One region of the Effusibacillus sp. SKA8 genome, then DNA from elsewhere that is predicted to be linked to it. Evidence: riboswitches for the same ligand, from Rfam matches in the RefSeq annotation. Region 1 holds a riboswitch; each other region holds the start of a gene.
The links. A riboswitch is a leader RNA that binds a small molecule or an ion and turns the genes downstream of it on or off. The one in region 1 is predicted to bind cyclic di-AMP.
Positions count from the first base shown of each region.

Region 1 (2,259 bases):
CAGTGTGACGGCCACCTGGAGCCATCCCCAAAAATTCATGGACCCTTTCCCCTTTCCATCGCAAGGATACCCAACCGGAATCACAGACTAGAATTTTTCCGGTTGGATGAGCACGTAGGCAAGATAGAAAATCAAACCGGCGGCGATTACGCCGAGTACCACCATGTGCATCCCCCCTCCCCTACGCTTTCCCGCCAAAATCGGCAAATTTCCAGAACAGCACAAAGATCCCCATTGTCAATAAGCCCATCACCAAGTCATCCATACTGAAGCCCTCCTTTGCCGGTCCCTATGCAAACGCGGGCGTGCCTTTTTGCCAAGACAGCCCAAACAACGGAAAAACCTGCGGCATCCCATACGATCCCATCCACCCGGATTGCAACTCCATGATGGAAGGAACCATACAAGACCCACAGGCTTACGTAATACCTGGCACTCTTTCAGGAGTTCCCCGTATTCAGTCTTCCTGTATCCCTTTCGTGTTCCGTCCGTTCCTTTAACATTTTTTCCAAATCTTTATCCAATATGAACAGCTCGACCTGTTCCCCCAGTTTCGTGCTGATATCACTATGGCTGGAGATGACCTGGCATCCCGTTATCTGCGAGATAATCTCTTCTGTCTTTCCGCTGTATTGTTCACGCAAAACGTGGCGCATCGTCTTGACCAGTTGTTTGCCTTTTTCCGTTATCACTAGGTGTTTTTCCTCCTGCGTCAAAACCCCCTTCATTCGGACAATCACCATGTCACGTATGATATACGTTTTGGTTTCCTGCGGGCCGCGACCCAGAATTTCCCTTTGCAACTTGATATAGGATTCACTGATGGCCATTTCCATCTTGCCCTTTTGATTGATCGTCAATTTCTCATAACCCCTTTAAAGCCGCTTGTCGAGTGGTTTTTGCGCGGACATGCGGCGAACTCCGACTGATATGACCGCAAACAAAAAAGACCAATCACATTCGCAGTGGACAGGTCTCTCGGACCTTCTCTGCTTTGGCCGACGAAGTTAGCTGACGGGTAGGATGGCAGAGAAGCAGTTTTCCTCATCCCTCCTGGAAACCCAGGATTAACCCCAGTTGATTGGTTCCTCCGCTCTTGGGTAACACCAAGATTAGGCCGTCATTCAATTGTTAGCATGATCATACTCCGGATTGGGTAAGTTTGCACCGGCCGTTTCACCGGAAAGAGTAGAGGTTTTATTGAAAAAATTTTACAAATGCGCTATTTTTGTTCGATTTTCTCATCATCACTATTTTTTTCACCGTATTTCGCCTGTCTTCTCCCAAACACCCGACCAAAACGAGTAAGCGGGGGCGACTAACCTCCGCCCCCTCGCACCGCCTGATTATGCGCCTCCGCACCAAGCGGTTCACCAACCCTTTGTTCAGGGCAAACATTCTTCTTTAAAGCCGCTCCGACACGACTTTCGCCTGCGTGAACAGGAGCAGGTAGTCGCGGCCGCCCGCTTTCGAGTCGGTGCCGGACATGTTGAATCCGCCGAACGGATGTACCCCTACAAGCGCTCCCGTACACTTGCGGTTGAAATAGAGATTCCCGCAGTGCATGTGACGGCGCGCGTATTCAAGGTGTTCACGGTTGTTGGTGTAAAGGGAGCCCGTCAAACCGTATTCGGTGTTGTTGAACACCTCAATCGCTTTTTCAAAGCTGTCCGCTTTGTAAAACGCCAACACCGGCCCGAAAATTTCTTCCTGCATGATCCGTGCGTCTTCCTTCACGTCGGCGAAGATGGTCGGCTGAATGTAATAGCCGTTGCCTTCCGCTTTGCCGCCGCCTGCCACCAGGCGCCCTTCGCTTTTCCCGATTTCGATGTATTCGAGGATCTTGTTATACGCGTTTTGGTCGACAACCGGGCCGATCGGATAGTTTTCTTCCGGCAGGCCGATCTCCAGTGCCTTTGTTTTCTCGATCACTTTCTGCAGCACGATGTCGTACACATCTTTGTGAATGATGGCGCGGGATCCGGCGGAACATTTCTGGCCCTGGAATCCGAAGGCGGACTGGACGATTCCGGTTGCCGCTTCTTCCAGATCGGCCGAAGCGTCGACCACGACCGCATCCTTGCCCCCCATTTCCGCAACCAGCCGCTTGATCCAGATCTGGCTTTGCGCGGTTTTGGCAATGCGTTCGTTAATATGCAGCCCGACGTCGCGAGACCCGGTGAAGGAAACGAAGCGGGTCTTCGGATGCTCCACAATGTAGTCGCCGATTTCCGATCCGGAACCGGGGATGAAATTGAT
Region 1 is NZ_JBZCSF010000002.1:89,718-91,976, forward strand. It holds gene kdpA (potassium-transporting ATPase subunit KdpA) at 1-39, opposite strand, end outside; gene kdpF (K(+)-transporting ATPase subunit F) at 88-171, opposite strand; gene AC4ED1_RS02685 (Na-translocating system protein MpsC family protein) at 441-836, opposite strand; cyclic di-AMP (ydaO/yuaA leader) riboswitch at 983-1,129, opposite strand; gene pruA (L-glutamate gamma-semialdehyde dehydrogenase) at 1,405-2,259, opposite strand, start outside.

Region 2 (2,259 bases), on a different contig from region 1:
GAAGAATTGGCCGGATGGTTTTCCGGGCGGCGATGCTCGATCCCGATTTTGAGATCGTGGCGGTAAACGCGACCACCGATCCCGCCTCTCTGGCCCATCTCCTCAAATATGATTCGGTTCACGGCCGGTGGGACGTCACGATTCAAGCGGAAGCAAACGCACTGGTCGTCAACGGCCGGAAAGTGCACATTTTGTCGGACCGGGATCCAAACAACCTGAAGTGGGGCGAGTACGGTGTCGATGTGCTGATCGAATCGACCGGAAAATTCCGTTCGCGGGAAACTGCCGGCATCCATTTGAAAAACGGCGCAAAGAAAGTGATTATCACGGCGCCCGGCAAAGATGAAGACGTTACGATCGTAATGGGGGTCAACGAAGAAATTTACGACCCGGACAAACATTTTATAATTTCCAATGCGTCTTGCACAACCAACTGTCTGGCTCCGGTTGTGAAAGTGCTGCACGAGGAGTTCGGCATTGAACAAGGCCTGATGACGACCGTTCATTCTTATACCAACGACCAGAAGAATCTCGACAATCCGCACAAGGATTTGCGCAGGGCACGCGCTTGCGCGACATCGATCATCCCGACTTCCACGGGGGCGGCCAAGGCGGTGGCGTTGGTGTTGCCGGAATTGAAGGGCAAACTGAACGGACTCGCCCTGCGGGTGCCTACTCCCAACGTATCGGTTGTCGATTTGGTCGCCACATTGAAAAAGGAAGTTACCGCCGAAGAAGTGAATGCCGCTCTGAAAAAGGCGGCGGAAGGCCCGCTCAAAGGGATTTTGGAGTACACGGAAGAGCCTTTGGTATCCGTCGACTTCGTGGGCAACTCGGCCTCCTCGATCGTGGACGGTCTGTCGACGATGGTGGTCGGCGACCGCACGGTAAAAGTGCTGGCCTGGTATGACAACGAATGGGGCTATTCCTGCCGCGTTGTCGATCTTGCCCGGCTTGTCGGGAGCAAACTGTATGAAAAGGAAGCTGTGATGACGAAATAGATCCGCTTGGAACAAAGCGGGACAAGGGGACAGGGCTGCGGCGCTGTCCTTTTTTGGGGGCAGGGGGTGGACTAGCGCCTGCGGGAGTCCTGGTTTCAGAAACGGGTGCAAAAGGATGGCAAAAGCCAAAGGATGGCAAAAGCCTATTGAAATTCGACATATTTCATGGTATTTTCTAGTAGTGTGATAGAATCATAAATGCCGAATCTGACGCCTTGTCAGTACGGGGGACCTGATCTTTTGGGGTGAATCACAGTTTTTGTGTAGGGTGCCTCTACCCAAACCCGGCAACTAACCTCGGAGGCAGTAGGAGGAATGGAAGTGCATAAGTTTGTTAAGGCCTTTGTGTTTGCGGGAGCCGTTTTTCTCGCATCTGTCAGCGTGTCCGTCGCGGAAGCCGCTGCAAAGTACGGTGACGCGGTTTTGGAAAAAGGCTCGCAAGGGGCTGCAGTCGCCGCTTTGCAGCAAGACTTGCGGATTTTGGGATATTTCACATATCCTTCAAACACCGGTTATTACGGTGAAGTGACTGAAGGGGCTGTGAAAGCATTCCAAAGAGACCACAACATCGAGGAAACCGGCAAGGTCGGTGTGACCACCGCTCCCGTGATTGCGGAAGCAGCGGCGAAGAAAGCGGAAGAACTCAAGAATTCGAAAGACGCGAACGCCAAGACATCGGACGTCGTCGAGATCGCCAAAAAACTTGTCGGCGTGCCCTACGCCTGGGGAGGAAGCAGCCCTTCCGGTTTTGACTGTTCCGGTTTTGTGCGGTATGTAATGGAACAGCAAGGCGTTGAATTGCCGCGCACTTCCCATGAAATGTATCAACAAGGCGCTGCCGTGTCCGATTTGCAGCCGGGCGATCTGGTTTTTTTCGCCACCTATGACAACGGGGCATCCCATGTGGGAATCTACATCGGCGACAACCAATTCATTTCGTCAACCAGTTCCCACGGGGTCAAAATCGACAGCTTGAGCAGCTCGTACTGGGGTCCCCGCTACATCGGCGCGAAGCGTTTGTAAAGTGCTTTTTGTTTGTCCCCGTACCACTTACGCGCGATACGGGGCTGTTTGTTTTGACTTTTTTAGAATCCGAACAGCCACCTAAACGGCCACCACCAAGGCCGGTGATTTGCTTGTCTGGACCGTTGCCCGCCGGGGAACATGTCCCGCGGGTTGGCTTGCGCCTGCCGGATCGCTTCCGCCACGTTAATCAAGCCTGTCCCGTAGTAAAGGTCCGGCCCTTTTGGCCCGACGT
Region 2 is NZ_JBZCSF010000001.1:13,862-16,120, forward strand. It holds gene AC4ED1_RS00110 (ArsJ-associated glyceraldehyde-3-phosphate dehydrogenase) at 1-1,001, shown strand, start outside; cyclic di-AMP (ydaO/yuaA leader) riboswitch at 1,191-1,322, shown strand; gene AC4ED1_RS00115 (C40 family peptidase) at 1,323-2,024, shown strand; gene AC4ED1_RS00120 (S8 family peptidase) at 2,087-2,259, opposite strand, start outside.
Region 2: it holds a riboswitch for cyclic di-AMP, as region 1 does, so the genes downstream of both, AC4ED1_RS00115 (C40 family peptidase) here and AC4ED1_RS02685 (Na-translocating system protein MpsC family protein) in region 1, are expected to answer to the same signal.

Region 3 (2,259 bases), on a different contig from region 1:
TCGAACTGGTTCACGACCGGGGAATTCCCGTCATCGTCGATGAAGCCCATGGGGTGCACATCCATTTCCACGAAAAATTGCCCTTGTCGGCCATGCAGGCCGGCGCCGATATGGCGGCCACCTCGGTCCACAAACTGGGCGGTTCGATGACGCAAAGTTCGGTTTTGAACGTGCGGGAAGGTCTGGTCAACCCGGATCATGTGCAGTCGATCCTCTCGATGCTGACGACGACGTCGACATCCTATTTGCTGCTGGCTTCCCTCGACGTCGCCCGCAAACATCTGGCGATGCACGGGCGTGAATTGTTGGACAGGGCGATTCGGATCGCCGAATACGCGAGGGAAGAGATCAACAAAATCGAAGGATTGTATTGCTTTGGCAGGGAGATTCTGCACAATTCTTCCGTTTACGATATGGATCCGCTGAAATTGACGATCTCCGTGCGGGAGCTGGGGATCACCGGCTACGATGTGGAGCGGGTGCTGCGCGAAGAATTCAACATCGAAGTCGAACTGTCGGATTTGTATAATATCCTGTGCATTGTAACGTTGGGCGATACGCAAGAAACCGTCGGCGCTTTGCTTGACGCCCTGCGAAAAATCGCCCAGCGCCACGCGTATCAAACGGGAAAACAGGTGATTCAGGTACACCTCCCCGAAATGCCCAAACTGGCGATGTCGCCCCGCCAGGCCTTCTATTCCGAAACGGAAGTGGTGCCCTTTGACGAAGCGGTCGGCCGGACATTCGCCGAACTTGTGATGGTCTATCCGCCGGGCATTCCGATTTTGCTGCCCGGGGAAATCGTGACGCGGGAGAACATCAACTACATTCGCGAGCATATGGAAGCGGGTCTTCCGGTTCAGGGGCCGGACGATCCGGAAATCAAGTGCGTAAAAGTCGTGAAGCGAACCTGAAAACGGGAGCCGCCGCCCGGGGTTGGACCTGGGCGGCGTTTTTTGCGGTTTCCAGCGGTTTACTAGTGCATCTTCTCTGACCCTTCAGTAAAATAACACGGGAACCGAGATGGCCGAATCGCCGCCGGCGCCAAGCCGGTTGCGTACGGAGGAACCGTTGTTTTTGGGGTGAATCGCGGATGCGTTCAGCGTTCGCACGGGCTCCTTCGCCCGAACCCGTCAGCTAACTTCGGAGGCCCGGAAGGAGAGTGATCATATGCGGTTCAATCGGCGAAAAGCATTGTGGGGTGTCTTTATTTTGTTAATTGTCCCGGTTGCGGGAGGATGGACGGGAAAAGCCGTTTGGCGCGATTCGCCCGGTATCGCCCAGCAGGCTTTGGCGCCGGCGGAGGAAATGCAGTCGCAGCGGCAGGATCGGGACAGCGACAAAAACGATCCGCAAGCTGCCGAGGCTCCGCCGTCCGCTCAGAATGAGAAGTCCGGGGAAGTTTTCCCGGCCTTGGCGAGCCGCAGCGGCTTGTCCGGTGCAGGTGCCGGTCAACTCCCGCGGCAGGCGAAACCGTATTCTGAAAGCAAACCGGCACCATCCCCGCCCGCTGCCAAATCAAGGGCCAAAGTTCTCAACATGACGGCTACCGCGTACGGTCCCTCCAATATCAACCGGAAGTTTGGCGGCAAGACGTATCTGGGAACGCCGGTGCGGCAGGGGGTTGTCGCCGTGGACCCGAATCTGATCCCGCTGGGAACCCGCTTGTGGATCTCGGGATACAATCATCCGAATCTCCCGGCCAATGGCTTCATGGCTGTTGCTGAAGACATCGGCGGGGCGGTTCACGGAAACCGGATCGACATTTATATCAACGCGGACGAGCAAAGCCTTCGCAATTTCGGAATCCAGAACGTGCAAGTCCGAATCCTCGGCAAATAAAATCCGCTTGAAACATTTTCCACCGATCGGGACACCCTAATAGGGAAGAAAATCCGAGAGGTGAAGGAGATGCCGATCCGTGTCATGCATCTGGTGCGTCCGGCAGACGGCGGCATGCGGGAACACGTGCGGGAACTGGCAGGGGGGCTTCCGATCAGGAAGATCCAGGCCACCGTGGTGTGTCCGCCGGAGTCGGCGCTGTCCAGGCAATTACCTTCGTGGGTCGGGAAAACCGGGCTGCGGGTGGAAGACGGCCTCAAGCCTTGGTCAGACCTGCGAAGCGTCATCGCGTTACGGAGTCTGCTGGAGCGGCAGCCGGTCGATATTTTGCACATGCACGGTGCAAAATCCGCGTGGATTGGCAGGCTGGCCGCGCGGCTTTGCAAACGCCCCCCCCGTTTAATCTGCACATTTCAC
Region 3 is NZ_JBZCSF010000007.1:43,966-46,224, reverse strand. It holds gene AC4ED1_RS07565 (aminotransferase class I/II-fold pyridoxal phosphate-dependent enzyme) at 1-914, shown strand, start outside; cyclic di-AMP (ydaO/yuaA leader) riboswitch at 1,016-1,166, shown strand; gene AC4ED1_RS07560 (3D domain-containing protein) at 1,171-1,842, shown strand; gene AC4ED1_RS07555 (glycosyltransferase family 4 protein) at 1,912-2,259, shown strand, end outside.
Region 3: it holds a riboswitch for cyclic di-AMP, as region 1 does, so the genes downstream of both, AC4ED1_RS07560 (3D domain-containing protein) here and AC4ED1_RS02685 (Na-translocating system protein MpsC family protein) in region 1, are expected to answer to the same signal.